4 regions of the Rhizobium sp. P1_E6 genome follow, and region 4 is predicted to be linked to each of the others. Evidence: predicted binding sites of a transcription regulator. Region 4 holds the regulator's gene; each other region holds the start of a gene.
What was found. The regulator PhoB, encoded in region 4, activates phosphate uptake and scavenging genes when phosphate is short. The targets are predictions, from matches to a motif close to TGTCATNNANCTGTCAT.
Positions count from the first base shown of each region.

Region 1: AC1D35_RS23605 (PhoX family protein) is a predicted target of PhoB. The motif match lies at 3,889-3,905, and genes of this name have one in related genera.
Region 2: AC1D35_RS19920 (DUF1045 domain-containing protein) is a predicted target of PhoB. The motif match lies at 1,682-1,698, and genes of this name have one in related genera.
Region 3: AC1D35_RS08750 (DUF47 domain-containing protein) is a predicted target of PhoB. The motif match lies at 4,069-4,085, and genes of this name have one in related genera.

Region 1 is NZ_JBFUBG010000059.1:31,426-38,973, forward strand. It holds gene choV (choline ABC transporter ATP-binding protein) at 1-362, shown strand, start outside; gene AC1D35_RS23595 (HugZ family pyridoxamine 5'-phosphate oxidase) at 496-1,245, shown strand; gene AC1D35_RS23600 (ArsR/SmtB family transcription factor) at 1,361-1,678, shown strand; gene AC1D35_RS23605 (PhoX family protein) at 1,826-3,799, opposite strand; gene aptA (omega-aminotransferase AptA) at 4,036-5,364, shown strand; gene AC1D35_RS23615 (serine aminopeptidase domain-containing protein) at 5,505-6,563, shown strand; gene AC1D35_RS23620 (HD-GYP domain-containing protein) at 6,635-7,546, opposite strand.
Region 2 is NZ_JBFUBG010000042.1:25,921-33,469, reverse strand. It holds gene phnE (phosphonate ABC transporter, permease protein PhnE) at 1-294, shown strand, start outside; gene phnE (phosphonate ABC transporter, permease protein PhnE) at 302-1,648, shown strand; gene AC1D35_RS19920 (DUF1045 domain-containing protein) at 1,789-2,484, shown strand; gene AC1D35_RS19915 (alpha-D-ribose 1-methylphosphonate 5-triphosphate diphosphatase) at 2,498-3,637, shown strand; gene phnN (phosphonate metabolism protein/1,5-bisphosphokinase (PRPP-forming) PhnN) at 3,637-4,233, shown strand; gene AC1D35_RS19905 (GrpB family protein) at 4,254-4,760, shown strand; gene AC1D35_RS19900 (DNA translocase FtsK) at 4,776-7,181, opposite strand; gene polA (DNA polymerase I) at 7,457-7,549, opposite strand, start outside.
Region 3 is NZ_JBFUBG010000011.1:77,846-85,394, reverse strand. It holds gene AC1D35_RS08770 (aldo/keto reductase) at 1-483, shown strand, start outside; gene AC1D35_RS08765 (DUF1062 domain-containing protein) at 977-1,612, shown strand; gene AC1D35_RS08760 (NUDIX hydrolase) at 1,683-2,204, opposite strand; gene AC1D35_RS08755 (inorganic phosphate transporter) at 2,377-3,381, opposite strand; gene AC1D35_RS08750 (DUF47 domain-containing protein) at 3,381-4,025, opposite strand; gene AC1D35_RS08745 (NUDIX hydrolase) at 4,139-4,711, shown strand; gene AC1D35_RS08740 (hypothetical protein) at 4,888-5,334, shown strand; gene AC1D35_RS08735 (isocitrate lyase/PEP mutase family protein) at 5,353-6,195, opposite strand; gene AC1D35_RS08730 (ABC transporter permease) at 6,307-7,068, opposite strand; gene AC1D35_RS08725 (ABC transporter ATP-binding protein) at 7,065-7,549, opposite strand, start outside.
Region 4 is NZ_JBFUBG010000006.1:10,516-18,064, forward strand. It holds gene pstA (phosphate ABC transporter permease PstA) at 1-948, shown strand, start outside; gene pstB (phosphate ABC transporter ATP-binding protein PstB) at 963-1,778, shown strand; gene phoU (phosphate signaling complex protein PhoU) at 1,823-2,536, shown strand; gene phoB (phosphate regulon transcriptional regulator PhoB) at 2,668-3,351, shown strand; gene AC1D35_RS05480 (LysR family transcriptional regulator) at 3,630-4,553, opposite strand; gene AC1D35_RS05485 (alpha/beta fold hydrolase) at 4,933-5,751, shown strand; gene AC1D35_RS05490 (hypothetical protein) at 5,981-6,136, shown strand; gene AC1D35_RS05495 (hypothetical protein) at 6,253-6,483, opposite strand; gene AC1D35_RS05500 (GcrA family cell cycle regulator) at 6,509-7,045, opposite strand; gene AC1D35_RS05505 (aspartate aminotransferase family protein) at 7,472-7,549, shown strand, end outside.

The DNA.
Region 1 (7,548 bases), on a different contig from region 4:
ACGAGGCCTTCCGCATCGGCAATCGCATCGCCATCATGGAAGGCGGGCGGATCATCCAGTGCGGAACACCGCAGGAGATCGTCAAGAACCCCGCCGATCAGTATGTCGCCGATTTCGTGCAGAACATGAACCCGATCAACATGCTGATGGCCTCCGACGTCATGCAGCCCGGGCTTGGCGATGCGGCAATCGGCATGTCGGTCAGCGCCACCGCGCGCCCCACGACGCCGCTTGTCGATATCCTCGACGCCCTCGCCCGCCAGCCCGGCAGCATCGGCGTGGTCGACAACGGCCAGATCGTCGGCACGATCTCAGCGCAGGATGTCGTGACCGGCCTCACGCGGCACAAGCGGAAGGAATAAGCATGTCGCGCAAAAGTGTGCAGCGGTCTTTGCGATAACTGCACGCGAAAGCGAATATGGTCGCCAAAAGCCGCTCGATCAAAACGGATACTTTAGACTTGATCCTTTAACTCCGCTTTGCCACAAGGCGGGTATGAAAGAACCGTCCTCTACGCTTCGCGAAACCGACGATGAGGCCCGCAAGCTGGCGCGCACCCTGTTGCGCTCCGCCCGCTATGCGGCCCTTGCCGTTCTCGATCCTGAAACCGGCTTTCCCTTCGCAAGCCGGGTTCTTCTCGGCACCGACATAGACGGCGTGCCCGTTATCCTCGTTTCCGCGCTCTCGACCCACACGAAAGCGCTCGCCGCCGATGTCAGGGCCTCGCTCCTGACCGGCGAGCCCGGCAAGGGCGATCCACTCGCCTATGCCCGCCTGACGACCCAATGCCGCGCAGAACAGGTGGAGCGGGACACGCTCCTCCACGCGCGCATCCGCACCCGTTTCCTCGATCGTCACGCCAAGGCGAAACTCTATATCGATTTCCCGGATTTCCGTTTCTTCCGCCTCATCCCGCAATCGGCCAGCCTCAATGGCGGCTTCGGCCGTGCCTACATTTTGGACGGCAGCGATCTTGTGATTCACTCCCAGGCAAATGACGACATCGCTGAAAAAGCTGACGCTGCAGTGCAAGATTTAGTAGCGCGCCACCCGGACCTGATGTTAGCGCTGACATCGCGGCTGAAGGCACCTGAAGCAGGCCCCTGGCGCATATGTGGGGTCGATTCGTCAGGTTTTGATATGATTTCAGGTGACTTATTGTTGCGTTACGAGTTCGATATACCCGCAGAGGATTTAGATCACATTTGTTCAAACATATCTAAAATAGCATACCTGATACCTTAAATTTAGGTATATACAATCTTCAAGCCCAATTGCTAGTTTTCGCTGTCAGTCAAATAACCGTCTGACGGCCTGTGCCTGTACGGATGATGTACGTTTCGCATTAGGAAGAAGAAATATGGAAACCTCTGATTTGGCCGAGCACACCAATGTGGCGGCAGCTTTATTATCGGCCATGGCCAACCCCAAGCGTTTGCTGATCCTCACCAGCCTGGTAAAGGGAGAAGTGCCTGTCGGCGTTCTCGCCACCCAGGTCGGCCTGAGCCAGTCGGCCCTCTCCCAGCATCTGTCGAAATTGCGCGCTCAGAAGCTGGTCAAGACCCGTCGTGATGCACAGACGATCTACTATTCAAGCAACTCCGAGCCAGTCATGAAAATCCTCGCAACACTCGAGGATATCTACGTGACGCAGAACCGGAGCAGGTCTGCAGCCTGATGTCAGTGCTGACATGACGTCAGCCTGAGCAGCGTCCCGAAGGAAATGTTTCCGCGGACGCCGCTTGTGCTATTTTTCAGCACACAAAGCTTAGAGACCGGCAACTCGCAAGAGTTGCCGGTCTCGTTTGATTGAGACAAGGCAGGGTTAGCTGCCCACCACTCCGTTATTGCCGCGTGTCAGCACGACGAGCGACGGACGGGCCGGCACGCCCGGCTTGAAGTCCGGCCAGTTGGTGCCGGCATCTTCCATCGAGGTTGCGTCCTCGTTGTCGGCCATGCGCAATTCGCCCGGATGCTGGACCGAGAGGAATACGCTGGAGCCGTCGGAAGTGAAGGTCGGCGAGCAAGTCTCCGAACCGACAGGCGCGATATAGATGAGCTTCGGCAGGGCGCGCCCCGGACCTTCCGTATCCATCACATAGACGGAATCGGCAATGCCTTCTGGCGGCGGACCGTCAGTGGTCACCCAAAGGCGGCCTGCCGGATCGACAGCCAGGTTATCGGGGTCGGTGAACCAGCCGGCCGAGGTGGTCGCCGGATGGAACATCGCCTGGTCTTCGGGCTTAGCCGGATCGCCGCAGAGAACGAAGACATCCCATTTGAAGCTCTCGGCTGCGTAGTCCGGCTTGTCCGGACCGCCGGGAGCCACCAGTTCCAGCAGATGTCCATGCGGGTTGGGGCCACGCGGATTGGCGACGTTGACCTGTTCCTTCTCGTCGTCACCCTGGCCCTTCGGCAGGCGATCCTCGTTCTCGGTCATGGCGACATAGAGTTTGCCGGTGCCGAGATGCGGAATGAAGCCTTCCGGGCCGTCCATCGGCGTAGCAGCAACCAAGTCCGCTGCAGCGCGCGTGGCGAGAACGACGTCGGCCTGCGTCCTGAAGCCGGCTTCCGCCGTCAGCGGGCCTTCGCCGGCCACGAGCGGGATCCAGCGCATCGTGCCGTCGCTTTCGAACTTGGCGACCGACAGCGTGCCATGGTCGAGCAGATCCTTGTTGGCGGCGCGATCGCTAGGGTTCCACGGATCGCGGGTGACGAAGCGGTAGATATATTCGAAATCGTCGTCATCGCCCATGAAGACCACGACGCGGCCATCTGGGGCGACGCAACATTGCGCGCCTTCATGCGTCATGCGGCCGAGCGAGGTGCGCTTGACCGGCTTTGCCGAGGGATCGAAAGGATCGATTTCGACCACCCAGTCGAAGCGCATCCACTCGTTCGGCTCTTCCTCGAACTTGAAGCGCGGCTCGACGCGGCTGACGGAATAGATGTCGTTCTCATCCTCGTCCCAGCCCTGGCGTTCGACCAGCTCCTGATTCGGCAGTTTTTTATAGTCGCCGGCAAAGACGTCCATTGCGCCTTCTTCGCCAGAGAGCATCGTGCCCCAGGGCGTGATGCCGCCATTGCAGTTCGAGATCGTGCCGAAAACGACGGTACCGGTCGGATCAGCCTTCGTCTTGAGACGGTCGTCGCCCGCCGCCGGGCCGGAAATGCCGATTTCCGTGCTCATGTGGATGCGGCGGTTATACTTTCCGTCCTTGACCACCTGCCATTGGTTGCCGTCCTTGCGCACTTCCAAAACAGAGACGCCGACAGCCGCCATGACGGCCCGGATCTGATCCTCGGTCATCTTCTCGCGGTAGTTGTCCGCTGTCAGACCCGGAAACATCAGAAAGGGCGTCGCATATTCATGACTGACGACCAGCAGGCCGTGATCGGAGCTCTTCTCGCCCCACGGCAGCGGCAGGAACTGGGTGAAGTCGTTATTGTAGCCGAACTGGCGCTCGGCCGCTTTGCCGTCGAGCTTGGCGACATCGAATTCCGGGCTGTCGGCAAAGAGAGCGTCGCCCCAGCGCACGAGGATCTGGCGCTCGTAACCATCAGGCCAGTGATCGGCGGTGTCGCGCACGCGCTTCAGTTCGGGGAAAGTAAGCGTCGAATCGGCAGCTTCTGCCTTCGTTGCTTCGAGCGCCGGCGCAAAAGCGGCCGCCCCCATGGCTGCAATGAAGCCCTTGAGAACGGTACGGCGACGAACGCCTTCTTCGAGAATGGTGCCGTAGCTCGGCGCAAATGCACGCCGCGGATTGGGGCGCGGTCTGGTTTTCTGGCGGTCCGTCATGACTACCTCCGGTAAAAGTGGTTGAATTTCAAGGAAATGAATGAAATGCCTTCGGCCATTGCGGCCATCGATTTTTGTAGCAATGCCGGGCGAAAGATTGATGACGCTCGAGTGTCCGGGAACGGCAGAGGCGGCGCTTCTTCGGCTTGACGCCTTGCCGGGCGCTGATAATTTGACCGGGCAGTAAAAATAAACGGCGCAAAGCCTTGAACGGGACCGACCGCCAGGAGAACAGCATGTCCAACCGCCTGAATGCAACGCCAAACGACCTTCGCGCCTTTTGGATGCCCTTTACCGCGAACCGCCAGTTCAAGAAGGAACCGCGCCTCTTCGTGAGCGCGAAGGACATGTACTACAAGACCCATGACGGCCGTGAGGTTCTGGACGGTACGGCTGGCCTCTGGTGCGTGAATGCCGGCCACTGCCGTCCGAAGATCACGGAGGCGATCAGCGAGCAGGCGGGCGAACTCGATTACGCCCCGGCCTTTCAGCTCGGCCATCCCAAGGCTTTCGAGCTCGCCAACCGCCTGGTCGACATCGCGCCTGATGGCCTGGACCACGTCCTKTTCACCAATTCTGGCTCTGAATCGGTCGAGACGGCGCTGAAGGTCGCGCTTGCCTATCATCGCGTGAAGGGCAATGGCTCACGCTTCCGCCTGATCGGCCGCGAGCGCGGCTATCACGGCGTCAACTTCGGCGGCATCTCGGTCGGCGGCATCGTCACCAACCGCAAGATGTTCGGCACGCTGCTGACCGGCGTTGACCACATGCCGCACACCCACCTGCCAGGCAAGAACAACTTCACCCGCGGCGAACCCGAAATTGGCGGCGATATTGCCACCGAACTCGAGCGCATCGTCACCCTGCATGACGCCTCCACGGTCGCCGCCGTGATCGTCGAGCCGGTCGCCGGCTCCACCGGCGTTCTCATCCCGCCGAAGGGTTATCTGCAGAAGCTGCGCGACATCTGCACCAAGCACGGCATTCTGCTGATCTTCGACGAAGTCATCACCGGTTTCGGTCGTTTGGGTGCTCCTTTCGCGGCCCAGTATTACGACGTGAAGCCCGACATCATGGTCACCGCCAAGGGCCTGACCAACGGCGTCATCCCGATGGGCGCCGTCTTCGTCACCTCGGAAATCCATGATGCCTTCATGAACGGCCCCGAGCACATGATCGAGTTCTTCCATGGCTATACCTATTCCGGGAACCCGATCGCCTCGGCCGCAGCACTCGCGACGCTCGACACCTACAAGGAAGAAGGCCTGCTGACCCGCGCAGCCGAGCTTTCCGACTACTGGGCCGATGCGCTGCACTCGCTGAAGGATTGCCCTAATGTCATCGACATCAGAAATACCGGCCTTATCGGCGCGATCGAACTCGACCCGATCGCCGGTGAGCCGACCAAGCGCGCCTTCACGGCCTTCCTCAAGGCTTACGAAAGCGGACTTTTGATCCGCACGACAGGCGACATCATCGCGCTCTCCCCGCCGTTGATCATCGAGAAGAAGCACATCGACGAGCTCTTCGGCAAGCTGCGTACGATCCTGCAGAACAACATCTGATCTCGATAGTCCCGACTTGAATTCAAGGGCGAGGCTCCGGCCTCGCCTTTTCTTTTGATGTCGGCGACCTTGATCGCGTTATCGGTCTCCGGTGTCAGGGATTTCCTCCAGACAGGGCAAACCAACCCAATGGAGATCCCATGCCAAGACTGGTCTTTATTCTCCCCCTGCTCCTGCTGCTGGTATCGGCAGCACATGCCGGAACCGGCTTCCGTGAAATCACCCTGCCCGGCAAAAACACCGATCGTCCCGTCCATGTCAGCATCTGGTATCCGACGGCATCAGATGCCGCCCCAGTCCTTCTCGGCGAAACGCCGGCCTTTATCGGCCAGCCCGTCATCAGGGATGCCGAACCCGTGCCCGGCCCACATCCGTTGGTCGTGCTCTCCCATGGCTATGGCGGAAGCTGGCGCAACCTCGCCTGGCTCGCCGCCGATCTCGTGCACGCAGGCTATGTCGTCGCTGCACCCGATCATCCCGGCACGACCACATTCGATATGCGGAAGTCTGACGCTGTCGAATTATGGAGGCGCCCCGGCGATCTCAGCCGCACGATCGATGCGCTGCTCGACAATGCGGATCTGACGGGCGGCGTGGCATCCGATCGGATTGCCGCGATCGGCCATTCGCTCGGCGGCTGGACGGTCGTCGAACTGGCAGGCGGTCGTTTCGATGCGGCTGTTGTGACGAAGAATTGCATGGCCGACTTCGGCCAGCTCTATTGCAGGATATTCGACGCACTGGGCATCGGGCGCGATGCCTCCTCCAGTGCTGCGCTGGCCGCCGATCTCAGCGATCCGAGAATCCGTGCCGTCGTGTCACTCGATCTCGGACCCGGTCGTGGGCTGACACCAGCGAGCCTCTCGGCAATCCATATCCCCATGATGGTGCTGGGTGCTGCGGCAGATGTCGACGCGGACACGGCAACCAGGGCGGACATAGCCGCCACCAACAAGGATTCCGGCTACGTGGCCCGCTATCTGCCGCCAGCGACCACCACCTACAGCCTTATCCCGGGATCGCTGCATTTCAGCTTCATGCAGCCTTGCAAGCCCGGCGCCGCCGAGTTGATCGAGAAAGAGGCGCCAGGCGAAAGCATCGTCTGCCGAGACGGTATCGGCGCGGATCGGGAAATGATTCATCGGCAGGTTGCCAGCATGGTCACGGATTTCCTGGGAAAGGCGCTCCCTCGACAATAGCGCGGCTCCTCAGCTCCAGCGCTTGCGGCGGACCAGATTCCCGCAGGCACCTGTCATGAAAACGAATTGCCTCAGGAAACGGAGGCAATCGACAGGCAGAGGGCGAATTTTTTGACGAGCCGGCGGTCGAAATGGCCTTCATTCGCCAACATCCAGGTCAGTGCCTCCTTCGCGCTCCAAGGGGCCTTGTAGGGGCGCGCTGACGTAACGGCGTCATAGACATCGCAGATCGCGGCAAGGCGCGCGTGAAGGCTGATCTCGCCGTGGGACAGCTTGCGCGGATAACCCTTGCCGTCGATCCGTTCATGATGATTGAGGCAGACGTCAAGAACGATTTCGGACATGCCCTCCTGACGCGACAGGATCGCATGCCCCTTTTCCGGATGGTCACGGATCAACTGGATCTCGGCTTCGTTCAGGCGCCCTTCCTTGTTGAGCACTTCAAGCGGAATTTCGAGCTTGCCGACATCGTGCAACAGCCCTGCCGTGCCGAGCGTCTGCACCACTTTCTCGTCCAGTCCGAGATGGCGGCTGAAAAGGATCATCAAGGCACTGACCGAGAGTGAATGGATGAAAGTCACCTCGTCCTTGGACTTCAGCCGAGTAACGCTGATGAAGACGGCAGGATGGTCGTCCATCGATTTCGAAACGGATGAAATGACCGGCTCGACCTGATCAACAGTGATCCCGTCCCCGCCCTGCAGCCGGCCGAAGACATTCTCCAGCACCTCCACGGATTTCTGAATGGTCTCGCGGGCCGCCTTGACGTCGATCTCGAGCTTGCGAGAGGTGTCCCTGACATCGAGGCCTTTGGTGGTGTTGATCACGACGGCCGTGTTAGCGCAATCATTAAGCTTCAGCGTATCGCTCTCGCGCCGCAGTAAGAACCGTCGCCGAGACAGAAGAGGATCGTGCCAGATGCCCTCGACCATCTCGATAAACATTCCGGTCCGCACCTGCCTGGCTTCAATACGCTTGAGCATCC
Region 2 (7,549 bases), on a different contig from region 4:
GGCGCGAACTGGCTGGAGCGCGTGCGTTTCGCCGCGCTGCCGCAGGTCATGCCGAACTATGCGTCCTATGCGCTGCTGCGCCTCGAGATCAACGTCCGTGCATCGACCATCATCGGCGCCGTCGGCGGCGGCGGTATCGGTGAAGAGCTCAAGCTCTCCATTTCCCGTGGCTTCGGCGCGAAGACCGTGGCCCTGGTGCTGCTGCTCTTCATCACGATCGTCGCTGTCGACCAGTTCTCTGCCTGGCTGCGCCGCCGTCTCGTCGGCGAACACGCCTTCCTCCTGCAACATTGAGGCTGCCATGACGGTCATCGACGCAAACCGCATGCATGAGATCGAAACGCGCTATCCGGAATATTTTCACAAGTCCTTCCGCCAGCGTTTCGGCGGCCTGCTCATTGTCCTCGCGACAATCCTCTACGGCATCTATGCCGTCTGGTTCTTCGACCTGCCGAAGCTCATCGCCGAAGCCCATTGGGAACGCTTCGGCATCTATATGAGCCAGTGGATCAGCTATGACGTGCAGCCGGAATTCCGTATCCAGGACGATGGCACGATCCAGACGCGCTATCCGCGCTTCTCACCGCTTGGCGACGATCCGCATCCGGATTGGCTGAAAACCAATACAGATGGCAGCATCACGGTTCTCGTCAGCGGCAGCGGTCGCACGGTGACGGTCAGCAAGAGCCAGACGACGATCGTTGCCCATGGCATGACGGTGCCGGTCGATGTTTCCAGCGGCGCGCCGAAAGTCGTCGGTCCGGTTCCAGGCTGGATGACGGTCTATGACGACAACGTGCTCGCCAATCTTGGATTTGCAGGGGATGTCAGCATTTCCGTCGACCGTGTGAAGGTGCGCAAGCGCTTCATCGGCTGGGCGAATTTCGTCTTCGATACGCAGTCGCCCTTCTTCGACAAGCCGGTAGGCGAGGTCATCAGTCTCATCGTCTCCGGCCCCCGTATACACCCCGACCAGTCGAACCTGTCGCTTGCCTTCGACAATGTCTGGAACAACAGCGAATGGCAGCACGGCGATGTCTGGACCAAGCTGTTCCAGACCATCGTGATGGCTTTCCTGGGCACGCTGCTGGGTTCGCTTGCCGCCTTCCCGCTCGCCTTCATGGCGGCGCGCAACATCACTCCGAACCGGCTTCTCAACCAGGTGCTGAAGCGCTTCTTCGACTTCCTGCGTTCGGTCGACATGCTGATCTGGGCGCTGTTCCTGACGCGCGCCTTCGGCCCCGGTCCTCTCGCCGGTTCCGGCGCCATCTTCCTCACGGAGACAGGCACGCTCGGCAAGCTCTACTCGGAAGGTCTCGAAAACATCGACAACAAACCGCGCGAAGGTGTGAAGTCGACGGGCGCCTCGACCGTGCTGGTGCATCGTTATGGCATCATGCCGCAGATCGTTCCCGTCATCGTCAGCCAGACGCTCTATCAGTGGGAATCGAACGTACGTGGCGCGACGATCATCGGTGCCGTTGGTGCCGGCGGTATCGGGCTCAAACTCTGGGAAGCCATGCGCACCAATTCCAATTGGGAAAACGTCGCCTACATGGTCATCCTTATCCTGATCGTGGTCTTCCTGTTCGACATGGCTTCGAACGCGCTTCGCCAACGGTTGATGGGCGCCAAGCCCGGTCATTGACGTCAAAGTAAAAGATGATGGCGGCCCTGCCGTCATCATCATTCTGTCATGGAAATCTTTTAGCCGGAGCGTGCTTGCGGTTCGCCGCCAAATCACTGCACATTGCGCTCCCCGTTCGGACGATCTCCAGGATAAAAGCCTTGCGCTACGCTCTCTATTTTTCGCCGCCTAAGGATGATCCCCTGACCGGCGCGGCCTCCGTCTGGCTCGGCCGCGATGCCTTTACCGACGAGGCCTATCCTGCGCCTGGGTACGAGACGCTGCCGGCTGGCGAACAATTCGAACTGACGGCCGATCCGCGCCGCTATGGCTTCCATGCGACGATCAAGGCGCCCTTCGAGCTTGCCTCCTCCGTGACCGAAAAGGACCTGATGGCGGTCGTCGAAGATTTCGCCGCCAACACGCCGGCCTTTGAAATCCCCGAGCTGGTGCTCGGCCAGCTCGGCCGCTTCTTTGCGCTTGTGCCGGGTTCGCTGCACCAACCGCTTCAGGATTTCGCGGCAAAGGTGGTAAAGTCTTTCGAGCCATTCCGGGCGGCACTCTCCGAGGCCGATATTATCAGGCGCAAACCGGAAAGGCTTTCTGAGAGCCAGCGCAATAATCTCATGCGCTGGGGCTATCCATATGTCATGGATGACTTCGGCTTCCACATGACGCTGACCGGCCAGGTGCCGGAAGAGCGCGCGGAAGTGATGAAGGCGATCCTGACGGAGCGTTTCGCAGGTTTCACCGGCAGGCCGCTTCGCATTTCCGGCCTTGCCGTCTTTCGTGAGGAGGCGCGCGGCGCGCCTTTCAAAGTCCACACATGGCTGCCTCTTGCTGGCGCCAGAAGCTGAAAGATTTTCTGACATGAGCAAAGAAACCGTTCTTTCAAACGCCCGGATCGTTCTCGAAGACGATATTCTTTCGGGCTCCATTCTCATCCGTGACGGCAAGATCGCCGATATTTCGAAAGGCAATTCGGTAGCCGGCGAAGACTTTGAAGGCGACTACATCATTCCAGGCCTCGTCGAGTTGCACACCGACCACCTGGAAGGCCACTATTCGCCGCGTCCGGGCATTCGCTGGAACAAGACGGCGGCCATACAGGCCCATGATGCGCAGATCGTCACCTCGGGTATCACCACGGTCTTCGACTGCCTGCGCATGGGTGCTGACGAAGACGGCGGCTTCGAACATGGCGAGATGCGCGAGATGGCCGACGCCATCCAGTCCGCTGAAAAGGAAGGGCGTCTGCGCGCCGAACACCTGATCCACCTGCGCTGCGAGGTCTCGGCCGACAACGTGCTGCAGCACTTCGCCGATTTCGAGAACGACCCCTATGTCCGTCTCGTTTCGCTGATGGACCATGCGCCCGGCCAACGTCAGTTCCAGACGATGGACCAGTACATCTTTTACTATCAGAAGAAGCGCGGGCTCACGGACGAGGAGTTCGCCCGTTTCTGCGCCAGACGCATCGCCGAATCCGATCGCAATTCGACGCCAAATCGGGACGCGATCTCCAGGGTCTGCGCCGAACGCGGCATCACCGTCGCCAGCCACGACGATGCCACATCTGTCCATGTCGATGAGGCGATCGAAAACGGCGTTCGCCTGGCCGAATTCCCGACCAGCATCGACGCAGCCCGGCTGTCGCACGAAAACGGCATGAGCGTTCTGATGGGCGCGCCGAACATCGTGCGCGGCAAATCGCATTCCGGCAATATCGCCGCGCGTGATCTGGCGCAGCTCGGCGTTCTCGACGTGCTTTCGTCCGACTATGTGCCGCTCAGCCTGCTGCATGCGCCCTTCATTCTTGCCGACGAGGTGGAGGGCATTACGTTATCGAAGGCAATTGCAATGGTGACGGCCACGCCAGCACGCACCGTCAGCCTCAACGATCGCGGCCGCATCGAAACCGGCCTGCGTGCCGATCTCGTCCGTGTGCACCGCTCGCATGGCGTGCCGGTGACACGTTCCGTCTGGCGTGAAGGACGCCGTGTCGCATGATGATGTCACACGAACCCCATCCGGGCGCCGGCGCCGAACACGGTATCATGGTCGTCGTCGTCGGCCCGAGCGGTGCCGGCAAGGACACGCTGATGAACCTTGCCGCCCGGCATTTCGAACGCCGTGAAGACGTGCATTTCGCCCGCCGCGTCATCACCCGCCACGGCGATGCCGGCGGAGAGGATCATCTCGCCGTTTCGGATGCCGGATTCGCCTCGATGGAGCAGGCCGGCGCGTTTGCCGTCTGGTGGGAGGCGCATGGTCTCAAATACGCCATTCCGGCAGAGGTTTCCGTCGCACTTTCCAAGGGCCACATTGTCGTTGCGAACGGTTCGCGCTCGGCGCTACACCGTTTCCAGGCCGCGTTTCCGCGGCTGAAGGTCATCAATGTGACGGCCCGCCCGGAAGTGCTCGCCGGCCGGCTCGAGGCTCGCGGCCGCGAGACGCATGAGGATATCATGGCCCGTCTTGCACGCGGCCCGCTGACAGTGCGTGGCGATTATGATGTCGTGGAATTGGATAATAGTGACTCGCTTGAGGAGGCCGAGCGCAGGATGATCGATCTCCTGGACGGCTTCCTGAAGGAAATCGCCTGAACGAGACAAAGGATATGAGAATGGCCATTCACGTCGTCGACTACGACCCGGAATGGCCGTCTCTCTTCCGTCAGATCGTCGGCGATCTCGAGCCGTTGTTTACCGGTCTCCATCCGATCTTTCATCACGTCGGCAGCACGTCCGTCCCCGGACTGGCCGCCAAGCCGAAGATCGACCTGCACGCCGCCTTTGCGAGCGCGGATGTCCTTCCCGAGGCGATCGAACGCGCGCAGTCGCTTGGCGCCTTCACCTTTCACGGTGACAAATACCAGCAACAGACCTGGACCTTCACCAGCGGCAAGGGCTCACACGGCGCCCGGCTCTATCTCTGCTCGGCGGACAATGTCGTGTTGCAAGACCGGATCGCTTTTCGGGATTATCTCCGCTCCCATCCAGAAAGAGCGAACGCCTATGCCGCCCTCAAGCTGCAGCTCATGGGCGAGGCGAATGACGATTGGGATTATTATACCGGGGGCAAGCGCAACTTCGTGCTGGAGACGTTGCGGCTGGCTTCTGAGAAGCAGTAACCAGCCGCGCTCCGATTATTCGTTATCGCCGCGGCCTGAGACGATCTCGCGTTTGCCGACATGGTTTGCCGGGCCGACCAGCCCTTCCTTCTCCATGCGCTCGACGAGCGAGGCGGCTCTGTTATAGCCGATCCCGAGGCGGCGCTGGATGTAGGACGTCGAGCACTTCTTGTCGCGCATGACGACCTTGACGGCCTGCTGGTAAAGCTCGTCGCCATCCTCGGCGCCCATGGCGCTCTTGTCGAAGACGGCGCCGTCCTCTTCATCCTCGCCTTCCTCTTCCTCGCCGGCCGTGACCGTATCGAGATATTCCGGCCGGCCCTGCGTCTTCAGATGCGCCACAACCTTCTCGACTTCCGCGTCGGAAACAAAGGGGCCGTGGACACGGGAAATGCGGCCGCCGCCCTGCATATGCAGCATGTCGCCCTGGCCGAGGAGCTGTTCGGCACCCTGTTCGCCAAGGATCGTGCGGCTGTCGATCTTCGAGGTGACCTGGAAGGAAATGCGGGTAGGGAAGTTCGCCTTGATCGTGCCGGTAATGACATCGACGGAGGGACGCTGCGTCGCCATGATGAGGTGGATGCCGGCGGCACGCGCCATCTGGGCGAGACGCTGGATCGCGCCTTCGATCTCCTTGCCGGCGACCATCATCAGGTCCGCCATTTCGTCGACAATGACGACGATATAGGGCATCGGCGCGAGATCCAGCTCCTGCTGCTCCTCGATCGGCGCACCCGTCTGCCGGTCGAAGCCGACCTGGACCATGATATGGATGGTCTCGTCCTTTTCGCGGGCCTGGGAGACGCGGCCATTATAGCCGTCGATGTTGCGCACGCCGAGGCGCGACATCTTGCGATAGCGCTCTTCCATCTCGCGCACGGCCCATTTCAGGGCCATGACCGCCTTCTTGGGATCGGTGACAACAGGCGTCAGCAGGTGCGGAATGCCGTCATAGACTGACAGTTCCAGCATCTTCGGATCGACCATGATGAGGCGGCACTGCTCCGGGCTCATGCGGTAGAGCAACGACAGGATCATGGTGTTGATGGCGACGGATTTGCCCGAACCGGTCGTACCGGCGACCAGCAAATGCGGCATCTTGGCAAGTTCGGCGATCACGGGTTCGCCACCGATGGTCTTTCCGAGGCCGAGCGCCAGCTTGTACCCGCTCTTGTCGAAATCCTCGCTCTCGATCATCTCGCGGAAATAGACGGTTTCGCGCGTCGCATTCGGCAGTTCGATGCCGATGACGTTGCGGCCGGGAACGACAGCCACACGGGCCGATAGTGCCGACATGGAGCGGGCGATATCATCCGCAAGCCCGATGACGCGGGAGGATTTCACACCCGGTGCCGGCTCGAATTCATAGAGTGTAACGACCGGACCGGGGCGGACATGGATGATCTCACCCTTGACGCCGAAATCCTCCAGAACGCTTTCCAGGAGGCCGGCATTCTGCTCGAGCGTTTCCTGCGACATGATCTCGCCGAGCCGCTCCGGCGGCTCCTGCAGCAGGGCGCGCGGCGGGAATTCGTAGCCGGAAGCGTCGATCTTATCGACGACAATGCGTGACGGCCGAACCGGGGACAGTGCAGGGGCGACGATCTCGACGCGGGACGCCGGCGGCACTTCTGCCGCTACCTGCTTCGGCCGGATCGCCGGAGCTTGAACCACTTGAGCCTGAACGACTGGGACTTCAACGATCGGAGCCTGGACGACCGGAGTTGCGACAACCGGCTTCTCGGCAACGCGGGCTACCGGCGACCGTGCGGGGCGGACCGGCGCGGAGGAAACGGGCAGCGCGACGCGCGGCGTTACCGGCGCCGGATTATGCCGACCCGGGCGCCATTCCATGATGCGGAAGCGTGAGGTGATCGATTCGGGCTCAGCATGCTGCTGCAATGCGATGACCGGGGTACGCGACGGCTCGGCATCCGTCTCTTCGAAGGCCATAACCTCCCAGAAGGCGAAATCCGAAATGGAGGAAAGCTCCGCCGCAGCCCGCAAGGTCGTTTCGATGGGAGCCATGGCAACCGACTGCGGCTGAGGTTCAGGCTGCGGCGCGACGACTGGCTCGGTCACTTCGGGCAGATAGATGTCGAATGGCACGTTCACCATGATCGGCGCGCGCATCTGCGGCGCTGCTACGGGTCGCGGTGCCGGCACTGCCTCGGCCTGCGGGGCCGGAGGAACAAAGATTTCCTCACGAACCTGCTTCTCCGGCGCATGGCGCTTGCTGATCAGCGTTTCAGGCGTGCGCGTGAAACGGACATTCGGGGCGAGCGAGAAATTGCTCTGCCAGAGCGGTGGAACCGGTTTTTCGCCTTCATACTCCAGGGGCGCATTTTCCGCGGGATGTTCGTCTTCAAGTCCGGCAGAAAAATCTCCGGCATCCGTCAAATTGGTTCTTGGAAAACGCATGCGACAGCTACTCACTCATGCCTAATAATTTCTGACATCCCTCCGGATAGAAAATGAAGGTTAATAAGTTCCTTCCAGCCGTCTCGTTCCGGGACTGCCAAAAGGACGAAACCTCATTGGTTTCAGAGATTTGACTCTTCAGGAAAAATCTTTGGGGTAATTTGACGAAGCGCCTAAAGCGCGTCGCGATCTTTCAGATTCGCTTGCCGCACTTTAGGCTTTCGTTTTCGCATATCGTTACCGCAAAACGGCTGCACAGTTTTGCGCGACATGCCTCAGTGCGCTTCGTCCCAATTGGAAGCCGCGCGTGCATCGACCCGAAGCGGCACGCGCATTTCAAGCGCCGGCGAGGTGGCGTTTTCCATGAC
Region 3 (7,549 bases), on a different contig from region 4:
CCGGTCGCCGCCCTGCAGAGCGAATATTCGCTGTGGTGGCGCGAGCCCGAGAAGGAAATCCTGCCGCTGCTCGAGGAACTCGGCATCGGCTTCGTGCCCTTCAGCCCGCTCGGCAAGGGCTTCCTGACCGGCGCGATCACCGAGACCACCAGTTTCGACAAGACGGATTTCCGCAATGTCGTGCCGCGCTTTTCGGAGGAAAACCGCAAGGCAAACCAGGGCCTCGTATCAGTGCTATCAGGCATCGCCGCCGCCAAGCAGGCGACGTCGGCCCAGATCGCGCTCGCCTGGCTGCTGGCACAAAAGCCATGGATCGCGCCGATCCCCGGAACCACCAAGCTGCACCGGCTGGAAGAGAATATCGGCGGTGCGGCGATCGAGCTGACGGCGCAGGATCTGCAGGAGATCGAGGCGGCGCTGGCCGATGTCACCGTGCAGGGAGATCGCTACCCGGCGCACCTGCAGGCCCGCGTCGGCCGGTAAGTTGCCGGCCCTCGAAAGGAGTTGTCATGACCGACAATATCAAGGAAACACCGTCGTCATAACGCGTGTCGATATCAATGAGATCCTGTTCCGGCCGAGGGCGCAGGAGCTCTAATCCTTTCCTGACGTCAGCGGAAAGTTGCAAAAATGCCGCAATAGCGCAGCTTTCCCGCTGTGCCGCGGCTCACATCTCCCCCTCGCTGACATCATTTGCTATTCGTTCGCTCGAAGAGCATGGGCGCATCGAGGTAGATTTTGCCTAAGTAAGAACCGGTCTCAATCCAGTTTCACCCGTACTGCCGGATAGCCGCGGGCTATCGGCGTATGAATACGTTCATCGGGTGGTGGCAAGAGACCGGTTTGGCATTGTTCCGATCGCCAGCGCAGCTCCGCTGTCTCTGCTCTTCAGCCACCCAAAAGCATCGCCACTCCGCGCCTTCAAGGTTTTCTCTCGCGCCATCTTGGTGAACTTCCGAATGGAAGACCAAGACTTATGTGCTGTTCACTCAGGGTCCGATGGACCATTACGCCGAAAACTGCCCCCCAGCCCTGGATCGCATGTGGCGGATGCGGCGGATTGAGAGCCTTTCAATCCAGCGGCAAGATCCGGCTCAATGCCAATGGCCGCAAGCTGGATGCCTGGCTCATCTACAAATGCCTGGCCTGCGACAAGACCTGGAACCGGCCGCTCCTCGAGCGCCAGAACGTCCGCGACATCGATCCTGAGACCCTCGAAGCGCTGCAGTCCAACGATATCAAATGGATCCGGATGGAGAGCTTCAACCTCGATGCATTGAGGCGCAAGTCGCAGCGCGTCGACGAATTCCCGGAATTCGAAATCGCCAGAGAGGTCATGCGGGAAACAGCCGATTGGACGCGGCTGGAGATCGAATTGTTGGTGCCGTTGCCATCGGGTATGCGGCTCGACCGCCTGCTGGCGACCGAGCTGAAAGTCTCGCGCACGCGGCTCCAGACGCTCCACGGGAAAGGTCTGCTCCGGACGAATCCGGATCGTGCCGACGTTCTGCGGCGGCGTATCAGGACCGGCATCGAAGTGATGATCGACCTCGCGGCCGTCGCGGATCGCGAACTTTCCTGGGGACCTCTGGCGACCGGCAGTCCCCGCTAGCCTATAGGACGAAGGCCCGTATGCCGGGCCTTCGTCACCTCCTGGTATCCTCCGCCGCAACTGACGGCTGTCAGTGCGATGGCGGCGACCTGGCCAGCGACACCGCCGCGCCAGCCACCGGCCGCCGTCCGGCGATTCGGTGCGGCTTCAGCCGGTCCTGCGATGTCAGTGGATTGTCCGCATCGATGGACTGGAAAAGCGCCTGCAGTTCAGGCTCCTCGACAAGCAGGGCTGCCTCTGCCGGCGAAATCCAGATCTTCTGCCTCTGGGCGCGCTCCTGAAATTGATCGACCTCGTTTTTGAGCCTGAGCAGGTGGATAGAGACTGTCAGCGGCGTCTCACTGTCTTTCAGGTAGGTGTAGTAGCCAAGCGGCCTCTTCCTGACCTTGCCTACGATGCCAGCTTCTTCAAGCGCCTCGCGCTGAGCACAACGATAGGGCTTTTCCTTCCTCTCCAGATAGCCCTTCGGGATCACCCACCTTCCGGTATCGCGGCTGGTGATGAGCAGCACGCTCAGCCTTCCGCCGCGCTCGACCCGACAGCAGATGGCGCCGCACTGGTTGATCCCGCGGCTGCCTGCTCTAGCGGGCATTTTCGCACTCGATTCAGATGGATGCTCAGACAGATCCATTATCCGCTCGCTATCGCCTTCTCCTTGCTTGGGAAATAGAGCGCAACAGGTGATCGAAAATAGCAGCCCCTGAAATTGAGGTATCGAATGCGTGAAGCAGGCACCCCGGYGGATCGGGACGATGCCCCTGCTCTCAGCCGAACAGGCTCGCGATACCGTAGGAAGCGGCGGCGATGATTGCGGCTGCCGGCATGGTAATGATCCAGGCGATGACGATATTGCCTGCCACGCCCCAGCGCACGGCGGACAACCGCCGCGCCGCGCCGACACCGACGATCGCACCGGTGATCGTATGTGTCGTGGAGACGGGAATGCCGAGCCAGGTCGCGGCAAAGAGCGTCAGCGCCCCGCCGGTTTCGGCGCAGAAACCCTGCATCGGATTGAGCCGGGTGATCTTCGAGCCCATCGTATGAACGATCCGCCAGCCGCCGAACAGCGTGCCGAGCGCCATCGCCGACTGGCAGGAAATGACCACCCAGAGCGGCACATGGAAACTGCCGCCGAGATGCCCCTGGCTGAACAGCAGAATGGCGATGATGCCCATGGTCTTCTGCGCATCGTTGCCGCCATGGCCGAGCGAATAGAGCGAGGCCGAGATGAACTGCATGAAACGGAAGGTGCGGTCGACGGCAAAGGGCGTCTGGCGCACGAACATCCAGGAGACCACGAGAACGAAGAACAGCGCCAGGAAAAAGCCGATCGCCGGCGACAGGAAGATCGCGCCCACCGTCTTCAACAACCCGCTCCAGACGATCGAGCTGACGCCGACCTTCGCGAGCCCCGCTCCGACAAGCCCGCCGACCAGCGCATGCGACGACGATGAGGGTATGCCGAACAGCCAGGTGACGATGTTCCAGACGATCGCCCCCATCAGCGCCGCAAAGATCACCTGCGGCGAGACGATGGCCGGGTCGATGATGCCGGTGCCGAGCGTTTCGGCAACATGCAGGCCGAAGAACAGAAAGGCGATGAAATTGAAGAAGGCGGCCCATGCGACGGCATATTGCGGCCTCAGCACCCGGGTGGAGACGATCGTCGCTATCGAGTTTGCCGCATCATGCAGCCCGTTCAGAAAATCGAAGAACAGCGCCACACCGATCAGGCCGACCAGCAGCGGAAGGGAGAGAGAGGCTTCCATCAGACGTTCTCGATAACGACGCCGCTGATTTCGTTGGCCACGTCCTCGAACCGGTCGACGATCTTTTCCAGGTTGGAATAGATCTCGCTGCCGATCATGTAGGCCATGGCATTGCCGCTGGGCCCATGCCGGCGATAGAGGTCCTTCAGCCCTTCGTCATGCAGCTCGTCGGAGCGTCCCTCGACCCGGGTGATCTCCTCGGCAATCGCCGACAGCCGCGAGGCATTGGCGCCGATCTTGTCGAGCAGCCCGATCGCCTGCTGCATCAGGATCGCCGCCTTGATGATCTCGCCGCCCATTTCCCGCATCAGCGGATCGAAGCTCGACTGCTCGAAGAGCCGGATGATCTTCACCGTCTTGTGCATCATGTCGATCGCATCATCCATGGACTGGATCAGGTCCTTGATGTCACCGCGGTCGAAAGGCGTGATGAAGCTGCGGCGGATCGCCAGCAGCACCTCGCGGGTGATCTGGTCGGCCTCGTCCTCCAGCGCGACGATGCGGTCGCAATTCTCCTGAACCGCCTCGCCTTTCAGGAGCTTCTCCATCGCCTCGGCTGCTGCCACCACGGTTTTCGCATGCCTGGAGAACATATCGAAGAAGCGGTCCTCCCGCGGCATCATCTTGCGAAACACGCTCATCATCTCGGGCGATCCTTCCCTGTGCGAACGACTGTCCATAGGAGACTGTCATAAATCTGTCATAAAGCGTCGCAGGCAATTGATCGAAAAAGTAAAAATTGACAATGCTAGATGTCATGAAATCCAATAAAAAAGGCGCAAAACCCCGCGCCGGCACATCCCAGCCACTGCTGAAGCAACTTGCAGCTAGGCCCGAGAAGCTCTTCTCCGGCGCCTTTCGCCAGCAATATGGCGCGCTCTGCTTCCGTCGCGGGAATGCCGGCCACGATAACAAGAACCCCGCAAGCAAGAGTTCCGAGATCGAGATCCTCGTCGTCACGACGCGCGACAGCGGCCGATGGATCATTCCCAAGGGCTGGCCGATGAAAAAGAAGAAGCCGCACGAAGCGGCCGCCATCGAGGCGTGGGAGGAAGCCGGCGTGCGCGGAACGGTCAGCAAGCATCCCATTGGCCGCTACACCTATCTGAAGGAACTGGACGACGGTGACGTCGCTCCCTGCATCGTCGATATCTTCCAGATCGAGGTGGAGGCAGCACAAAGCGAATTCAGGGAGGTCGGCCAGCGCGTGCTGGACTGGGTCAGCCCCGATGAAGCGGCACGGCGCGTGCGCGAACTCGAACTGAAATCCTTGCTCGTCGATTTCCGCCCCCGGCACGGCAAACAGAAACAGCGCAAGAAGAATGGTTGATTGGCAGGCATCCGGGTTCTGTTATCTCGCACTTACAACCATCACCTGTTTGACGCCGGGCCGCCATCATAAAGCGGCGGATAAGCCGCAATTCGAGCCCAGCTTCGCGCAACTGGCAGGAATTGGCCTGCCCGAATGGGGAAACACCGATGCCCGGAGCATCATCGAGCGCGTGCATGCAAACAGGCTTCCATGCGATTTTCATCCTGTTGGTCCTCTGCCTGCGGCCAGCAGTCGGGATGCCGCGATGTCCTCCGCAGAATGAGCTGCTGGCAAAGGCGAAGGTGGTGGTCGAGGCCAGGGTGAAATCGCTTTTCATCGGCGAATCCGGTTTGGTCGTGACGGACGAATTCCCGACCYGGATGATCCGGGCGGATCTGGAGATCAGGAGGGTCATTAAAGGCGAATTCGCCGGAAAGGAGGTGACGATGTATGGGGCAATGTTTCCCCCAGGACCGTACCGGGAGTTGAGCCTGATGGCATTAGTGGCCGGGTATGACGGTCACGACACCTTCGAGTGGGAGCTCTCATCTTACGAGCTCGGCGATACCGGCATGTCGCTCTTCGTAATGAGCGACTGCATATACTACAAATTTCCCGACCTCATCACCAATCCGCAATGAGAGGCCATCGATGCTGCCCTACTGCCGGTCGCCCTGCTTCTCCTGCGACATGAGCTGGCTGAGCGTGGCTGCCGGGATCGCATCGGCGGCGTAGGTGAAGGTGCCCGACGATTTCACCTCCTCGGCCGCCCGCAGCAGTGCACCAAGTGCCGCGCGTGCAAAAGAGCCGCCCACGCTCACACGGCGCACGCCAGCAGCCGAAAGTTCGGCAACGCTGTAGCGCGGCCCTTTCAGGCCCATCACCACGTTGACGGGTTTGTCGACGGCGGCGCACACCGTGCGGATCGCTTCGATATCAGGCAGCCCGGGCGCATAGAGCACATCGGCGCCGGCTGCCGAGAAAGCCTGCAGCCGCCGGATCGTGTCATCGAGGTCGGGTCGGTTCCAAAGAAAATTCTCTGCCCTCGCCGTCAGCAGGAAAGGCAGTGTCCGCGACGCTTCCGCAGCGGCCTGCACCCGTTCGGCGGCCTGCGACAGATCATAGATTGGCCTTGCCGGATCGCCGGTGGCATCTTCGATCGATCCGCCGACAAGACCGACTTCGGATGCAAGCCGGATCGTCTCGGCACAGATTTCGGGCGCCGCACCAAACCCGTCTTCGAGATCGGCCGAGACGGGAAGATCGGTTGCGCCGACGATCTCGGCGGCATTGTCGAGGATCTCGCCCCGCGTCAGACTCGCAAAGGAATCCCGCTTGCCTTTCGAAAAGGCATAACCGGCGCTGGTCGTCGCCAGGGCCTCGAAACCGAGGCTCGTCAGAATCCGTGCCGAGCCGGCATCCCACGGGTTCGGAATGACGAATGCCTCATCCCGGTAGTGCAATGCCTTCAGCCGCTCGAACTTCGCCTGTTGCTCCGCCACGACTCTCCTCCTCCGCAAATGACAGCGAGGCCAGACTAGCAGTCGCGAACAAAATGTGAACGATTTTGTACCGCCTGACCGGATTTTGTTCGGTGGCTGTCGCCCGCCCGCTCAGTTGCGCAGCCTGTATCCCGTCTTGAAGATCCAGCCGAGCGTGCTCAGGCAAATCACCAGAAACAGCGAGATCATCCCGAGGCTGACCAGCGGGTTGACGTCGGCAATCCCGAAGAAGCTCCAGCGGAAGCCGCTGACGAGATAAAGCACCGGATTGAGATGGCTGACGGCCTGCCAGAAGGGCGGCAGCATGGTGATCGAGTAGAAGCTGCCGCCGAGGAAGGTGAGCGGCGGAACGACCAGCATGGGGATGAGGTTCAACTGCTCGAAATTCGTCGCCCAGATGCCGATCATGAAGCCGAACAGGCTGAAGCTGATCGCCGTCAAAAGAAAGAACAGCACCATCATGAACGGATGTTCGATCCGGACATCGACGAAGATATTGGCCGTCACCAGGATGATGACGCCGATCAGCAGCCCCTTGGTGGCCGCCGCCCCGACATAACCGATCAGGATCTCCGTCATCGCGACGGGGGCTGACAGGATCTCGTAGATCGTGCCGGTGAATTTCGGAAAATAGATGCCGAAGGAGCCATTGCCGATGCACTGGCCGAGCAGGGTCAGCATGATGAGGCCGGGCGTGATGAAGGCACCGTAGGAGACGCCCTCCACCTGCTGGATGCGCGAGCCGATGGCGGCACCGAAGACGATGAAATAGAGCGAGGTGGAAATGACGGGCGAAATGACGCTCTGCAGCAGCGTGCGCCGGGTCCGCGCCATCTCGAAATAATAGATCGACTTGATCGCTTCGAAGTTCATCTTGCGCCTCCTACCAGCGATACGAAGATGTCTTCGAGCGAGCTCTGGCGCGTCGAGAGATCCCGGAAATGGATGTTGTTTTGCCCGAGCCGCGTCAAAAGCGATGCGACGCTTTCATGCTCGTTGTGGGTGTCGAATTCATAGACCAGCCGGTTGCCCTCGGCCTCGATCGACAGGCCGTTGCCGGCAAAGCAGTCCGGCAGTTTTTCGAGCGCTTCGTTGAGTTCGAGGATGAGTTGCTTGCGGCCGAGCTTGGCCATCAGCGCCTGCTTGTCTTCGACGAGCAGCAGCTCGCCGCCGTTGATGACGCCGACGCGGTCGGCGATTTCTTCCGCCTCTTCGATGTAGTGCGTCGTCAGGATGATGGTGACGCCCTCGCCCCGCAGCCGCTCGACGACATGCCACATATCCTTGCGCAGCGTCACGTCCACGCCGGCTGTCGGCTCGTCGAGGAAGAGGATGGACGGTTCGTGCGACAGCG
Region 4 (7,549 bases):
ATGCTGTCCAAGGGTGCGCCGATCCAGCTGCGCGACATGGTCGTTGCCGACCCCTCGATCATCGGCAAGACCGTCAATGTCACGATCCTGGCCGATGCCAATGTCGACAGCGCCAACAAGGGCCAGATCGACCTCTCGGTCGATGAGAAGAACCGTAAGGTGAACGACAAGCAGGTCGGCTGGATGAACCAGCTGAAGGCGAGCGGTTCGCTTCACAAGGTCTTCAACACCGGCCTCTTCGTCAACGGCAATTCCAGCCGTCCGGAAGCCGCAGGTCTCGGCGTTGCCCTCATCGGCTCGCTCTATCTGATGCTGATCGTCCTCGTGCTTGCGCTGCCGATCGGTGTCGCCGCCTCGATCTATCTCGAGGAATTCGCGCCGAAGAACAGGCTGACGGACCTGATCGAGGTCAATATCAACAACCTCGCCGCCGTTCCGTCCATCGTCTACGGTCTGCTCGGCCTGTCGGTCTTCATCAACTTCGCCGGCCTGCCGCGTTCGGCACCGCTGGTCGGTGGTCTGGTGCTGACCCTGATGACGCTGCCGACGATCATCATCGCCACGCGTGCCGCACTGCGCGCCGTGCCGCCGTCGATCCGCTCGGCCGCCCTCGGCCTCGGTGCTTCCAAGATGCAGATGGTGTTCCACCATGTGCTGCCGCTTGCCATGCCCGGCATCCTGACCGGCACGATCATCGGCCTTGCCCACGCACTCGGCGAAACCGCGCCGCTGCTGCTGATCGGTATGGTCGCCTTCGTCGCCCAGGCGCCGTCCAGCCCGCTCGATCCTTCCACGGCACTCCCGGTTCAGGTCTACATGTGGGCCAATGAAGCCGAGCGCGCCTTCGTGGAAAGAACCTCGGGTGCCATCATCGTCCTGCTCCTGTTCCTGATCGTCATGAACCTCGGAGCTATCCTCTTGCGTCGTCGCTTTGAGCGCCGCTGGTAAACGGAGTAAAGATCATGAACATGTTGACGGAAGCCGCAGTCGAGAAGGCGCTGGACCAGAAAATGAGCAACGTCCCGTATAAGATGATCGGTCAGGATGTCTCCGTTTATTACGGCGAGAAGCGTGCGCTTTTCGATGTCAATCTGAACGTCCGCGAAAACACCGTGACCGCCCTGATCGGCCCCTCGGGCTGCGGCAAGTCCACCTTCCTGCGGTCGCTGAACCGCATGAACGACACGATCGACGGCTGCCGCGTCACCGGCAAGATCACGCTCGATAGCGACGACATCTACGATCCCGACATCGACGTCGTCGAACTTCGCGCCCGCGTCGGCATGGTCTTCCAGAAGCCGAACCCGTTCCCGAAGACGATCTATGAAAACGTTTCTTACGGTCCGCGCATCCATGGCCTTGCCAAGTCCAAGGCCGACCTCGACCAGATTGTCGAGACGAGCCTGCAGCGCGCCGGCCTCTGGAATGAGGTCAAGGATCGCGTGCATGAATCCGGCACCGGCCTTTCCGGCGGTCAGCAGCAGCGTCTGTYCATCGCACGCGCCGTTGCCGTCAGCCCGGAAGTCATCCTGATGGACGAGCCCTGCTCGGCGCTCGACCCGATCGCAACTGCCAAGGTCGAAGAGCTGATCCACGAGCTGCGTGAAAACTACACGATCGTCATCGTGACGCATTCCATGCAGCAGGCCGCTCGCGTATCGCAGCGCACGGCTATGTTCCACCTCGGCAACCTGGTCGAGGAGAACGATACCGACAAGATGTTCACCAACCCGGACGATCCGCGTACCCAGGACTACATCATGGGTCGCTTCGGCTGATTTTGGCGATGTGAAGCCTTCCCGATTTTCGAGGACAAAGCCCCATGGCATCAACACATATTTTCTCTGCTTACGATGACGATCTGAAATTCCTGTCCCGGCGCATTTCCGAGATGGGTGGTCTTGCCGAACAGATGGGCGGCGACGCTGTCCGCGCGCTCGTCAACGGCGATACCGCGCTTGCTCAGAAGGTCATTTCCGACGATGTGATCCTCGATCACGCCGAGCGCGAGATCAACGACAAGGCGATCGTCACGATCGCCCGTCGCCAGCCGATGGCCTCCGACCTTCGCGAGATCATGGGTTCGATCCGCATCGCCGCCGACCTCGAGCGCGTCGGCGATCTCGGCAAGAACACGGCAAAGCGCGTCATCGCGGTGCAGAGCACCGGCGTTCCGCGCAAGCTCGCCCGCGGCCTCGAGCATCTCTCCGAACTGGCGCTCGTCCAGCTCAAGGAAGTGCTCGACGTCTACACCAATCGTTCAGCTGACAAGGCGAATGCGATCCGCGAACGCGACGACGAGATCGACGCGATGTACACTTCGCTGTTCCGCGAACTCCTGACCTACATGATGGAAGATCCGCGCAACATCACGAGCTGCACGCATCTTCTCTTCTGCGCCAAGAACATCGAGCGCATCGGCGACCATGCAACCAACATCGCCGAGACGATCTACTACATGGCAACCGGCGCCCAGCCGGAGGGCGAGCGTCCGAAGGACGACAGCTCCAATACCGTTGGTGCGGTGACGGAGTAATCTGGACCTGCCGATTGCGTGCGCGCCCCGCGCTGGGGCGCGCAAGGGTCGCAGCCAATTCCGAGTTCCTGCATGGTCCCTTGCTTAAATCACCCCCGGTTTAAGGATCATGCATTAGGAGACTGACACGCATGATCCCAAGAGTTGCAGTTGTTGAAGATGAAGAGGCACTCAGCGTGCTTCTCCGCTACAATCTCGAGGCTGAAGGTTTCGAGGTGGATACGATCCTCCGTGGCGACGAGGCCGAAATCCGGCTTCAGGAGCGCACCCCGGACCTGCTCATCCTTGACTGGATGCTGCCGGGCGTTTCCGGCATCGAGCTCTGCCGCCGGCTGCGCATGCGGCCGGAAACCGAGCGTCTGCCGATCATCATGCTGACGGCACGCGGCGAAGAGAGCGAGCGCGTTCGCGGTCTCTCGACCGGCGCGGATGACTATGTCGTCAAGCCCTTCTCCACGCCGGAACTCGTTGCCCGCGTCAAGGCGATGCTGCGACGCGCCCGTCCGGAGGTTCTCTCCACCGTTTTGAAGTGTGGTGATATCGAGCTCGATCGCGAAACCCATCGCGTCCATCGCAAGAGCCGCGAAGTCCGCCTCGGCCCGACCGAATTCCGCCTCTTGGAATTCCTGATGTCGTCGCCGGGCAGGGTCTTCTCCCGCTCGCAGCTTCTCGATGGCGTCTGGGGTCACGATATCTACGTGGATGAACGCACCGTCGACGTCCATGTCGGCCGCCTGCGCAAGGCGCTGAATTTCTCCAACATGCAGGATGTCATCCGCACCGTCCGCGGCGCGGGATATTCCATGGAAGCCTGATCCGAGTGATCGGAGGTCACGAACGGGTCGTCTGGGTAACCGGGCGGCCCGTTTGTTTGTTCGGGTGGGCTTTTTAAGAGTAGACGTTGGCTTGCTGACGCCTTGACCGACATGCCCCTTGCATCGCGAGGGCTCAAGCGATGACGGGGACATCTGCTATGCGCCGATTGCGAACATTCTCTGAGCCTTGAGCATCGACTGATTTGGGGCCGGAAGGGGACTGTCGGCTTGCTGGCGCTAGCCAATCGAAGCCGTCACCAAGATGAGCGTGAGCTCTGCTATGGAACTTCAGCATAGCGGATGATGCTCTGATTTTGTACGTTGGCGACTAGTTCATCAGAACGAGACAAAAATCGGCGGAGCAAAGGTGAGGAATTTGAATCGTTGTATCCTAAGGTGAGATCAATTGTCGGAGGCACACCCTCAAGTGCTCTGGCAACGACATTTGGCGTCAGCATATTTTGCGCATAAAGCGGAATAAGCGTTATTCCACCTGTAGACACGACGAGCGACATTGCTGATGGTAGGCCTTCACCTTCGTACTCTGCCTTGAGTGTGATCCCAARGTTCGACGCGTACTCCTGGATCACGGATTGCAAGACCGGAGAAATTCTAGCCGAACTGACGTAAGTTTCGCGGGCAAGATCCTGTGGCCGGATCTTTTTCTGCGACGTCAAGCGATGGTCAGCCGGCAGCACGGCGATCAGTGGCTCCTTGGCTAAAAACTTGAACGACACACCAACACTCTGCGTCTCGGGGCGAAGGAAAGCGACGTCCAGCTTGCCTCGCATCAGTGCCAGAGCAAGGTCCGGGGAAGACTGACTGGACAATATGATTTCAACCTCCGGCGCTTCCTCACGAATAATGCGCAGTGCATGGGGTAGCCACACGACCTCTTGCCCTGCGAGAAAACCGATAGTGAACGACTGCTTTTGCGGCTGCTCTGCCCGCCGGGCCCCTTCCGCAGCCGCCTCGACTTGCAACAACGCCAGCCGCGCGTGATCAAGAAACACTTTACCGGCGGCGGTGAGCGTCACGCCGCGCGGCTGCCGTTCCAGCAGTTTTACACCGACTTCGGTTTCCAGATCGCGAATTTGCCTGCTGAGTGAGGGCTGGGAAGTGTGTAGCCGCCGCTCGGCTGCGGTCAGTAAGCTTCCCTCTTCCGCAACAGCAATAAAATAGCGCAAATGCCTGAGTTCCATCGCGTCCCCGCTATGCCTTTAAGGCATAGCTCGAACGTACAAGGTATTTGTCCTTGATAAAAGGGGGATTTAATTAACGCCGCAATCTAGGGACATAGTCGAATGCTTCATCGGAAGTATTTCGCAGTCAACTGTGTCCAGTCAGAGAAGGAAAGCTAAATGTCTAAAAGCCTACCTGTCGTGACCCGCAATTATCGGCGCTGACCTACATTATGTGAGACTGACCAATTCTTGTGTCGGATCATGTGCCTGGGCCTCGAAAGATGAGGCATGCGTGGCAATCTTGCGTCGGCTATTGCAATAGCGCGTGGATGGATGGCTTTATTTAGTGATTTATTATCTTCCAATGAATGTTTAACAGCGCAGATGGAGCGACGCGATGCCTACAATCACGACCACGGACGGCGTAAACATCTTCTACAAGGACTGGGGCTCGGGCCAACCGATCGTTTTCAGCCACGGCTGGCCGCTGACAGCGGACGACTGGGACGCCCAGATGACATACTTCCTTCATCAGGGGTATCGGGTGATCGCCCACGACCGGCGCGGCCACGGCCGGTCCGACCAGCCCGGCACCGGCAACGATATGGACCACTGGGTTGCCGACCTCGCGGCCCTGACCGAGCACCTCAACCTGCGCGACGCGATCCATATCGGGCACTCGACAGGTGGCGGTGAGGTGGCTCGCTATGTGGCTCGCCATCAGGAGCGCGTCGCGAAGGCGGTGCTGGTCGCTTCGCTGACACCGAACATGTACCGGAGCGCGGAAAATCCGTCCGGTCAACCGCCGGAGTGGTTCGAAGCGATCCGGGCAGGCATGCTGGGCAACCGGGCGGAGTTCTACCGTTTCGTCCCTGAGAATCCGTTCTACGGCTACAACCTCGATGGGGCCAAGCCTTCGGAGGCAATCATTGCGAACTGGTGGCGCCAGGGCATGGCCGGTGGTGCCCTGGCTCACTACGCGACTGTCGACTCTTGGCTGGAAGATTATACCGAAGACCTCAAGAAGATCACCGTGCCGGTGCTGGTAATGCATGGCGAGGCCGATCAAGTCGTCCCCTTCGCAAGTTCCGTGCCGCGTGCGGTCAACTTGCTTAAGAACGGATCGCTGAAGACCTATCCGGGCTACCCCCATGGCATGCTGACCACGCATGCGGATGTCCTCAACCCCGACCTGCTCTCGTTCATCAGGTCTTGACGACATCGACGGGACGTTCTGTCACCCGGCAGTGCCGGGTGACACCTGTTGGTGCCTGGTACGGGGAGCGTTCCCGGAGGGTGCTTCCGACAGTGGCAATTTGCTTTGCTTGGTGAGAAGCGAAAGATGCGACTTGTCGCGCTTAAATCTTTCGTTGCGGTGGCCGGTTACTCCACCGGCCGAAATGGCTCGGCATCTCGGCTTCGACATCTGGAAATAAGAGCGGGGGATGTCCGTCGATTTAATGTCAGGAGCACCGCCAGCTTCCGAAGTGCTCAATATAGGCTCGTTTTTCGGCTTCCGGCCTTTAGGTAATTTCAGGCTGGCGTTGCTGTCGTCTTTGAACTTTATGGCGCTCAGCTCGATGGCGGTTTTGGGACGCTGACGATTGTGTCTGAACGGCTGAAATGATGGCGCGAAGCTGCCCCTGAGAAAACTCTTTGGTATGTCCGCTTAGAGCCAACAGAAGGATTTAAGCACTTATTGCCCTGCCTAGTAATTCTACGGCAAGAGTTCACCGCTCCGCGTCGGCCTGTGGTCGTTGACGACGGCGCTGAGCTTGCACGTCTTGATCAGCGAGGCAATGATCGCCCCGTTCCGCCCCAGCGTCATGGCCAGCGAAACTGCGTTCTTGCGATCAAGGCGGCGCCATCGTTCGCCAGGCAGGTGGTTCAGCCTCAGGCGATAAAGCCAAAAAAATAGCCCCTCCACGCTTTCGCTAGGAGGGGCCATGGATGCTGCTTTTTGCAGGCGCTTGTCAGGCTGCCCGGACGGCTGCCCTGCGGCGCTCGCTGACCGGCTGGTAGGCGAGGCGCTGGTGATAGTTGCAATAAGGCGAGGAATCCGTGGAGTCGCAGCCGCAGAAATAGAAGTCGTCCTTCAGCGGATCGCCGACCGGCCACTTGCAGGTGCGCTCGGTCAGTTCCGTCAGGCCAAGGCGGCGGGAGATCGGCACGACCACATTCTTGGCCGGCACATATTCCATTTCCTCGACCGTTTCGATCTCGATCTCTTCCTTCAGCATCGTTGCGCCCTGCTGGCGGGTCACGGTGCGGGTGGTGGCGAGGCGAGATGCGTAGTTCGGGGCCCGCGGAGCCGACGTATTGCGCTTGGGTGCGCGCGCAGCGGTCGCCGTGCCGCCGGCCTTGGCGCGGCCGGGAAGACTGAGCCGGTGAACCTTGCCGATAACAGCGTTTCTACTCACTCCGCCAAGCTGCGCAGCGATCTGGCTGGCGCTCAGCCCTTCCGACCAAAGCTTCTTGAGCTTCTCGACACGCTCGTCTGTCCAGTTCATTGCCCTGTCTCCGCCTTTCGCGTTGGTGATGGCAGAATCCCTCACCGTTGCCCCGAAAGCCTCCGAAGCAAGAAACGCCTGATCAATTTTGGTGACTAGTTCCGCCGCATGCAGTCTAGTAATTGAACTTTAACCTAGTGTGAGCCTGACTCTGTGACAAGAGTCGCAGGAATCCGATGAATCCGAATTCGGGGTTTTCCCCAACTTGCTTCCCCGGCGAGTCATTTCTGCAACATTAGCTGTTGATAGACCTGAAAAGCCCATTAGGCGCTTGACGCATGCGCTAAATCCTCAGTTTTGTTGACATCGCACTGCGAAAAGGAAATAGTGCCTGAGAGGCCGCCGCAAGGCGGCATTTTTAATTTTTCGGGCCTGGTTTTCTTAGCCGGAGTCCATTGTTTCAGAGCCTGACCAGGAGATTGCGCCATGGCTGAAGCCTCGCCGCTTTATGATACCTATTCTCGTGCCCCGCTGCGGTTCGAGCGAGGCGAAGGCGTGTGGCTG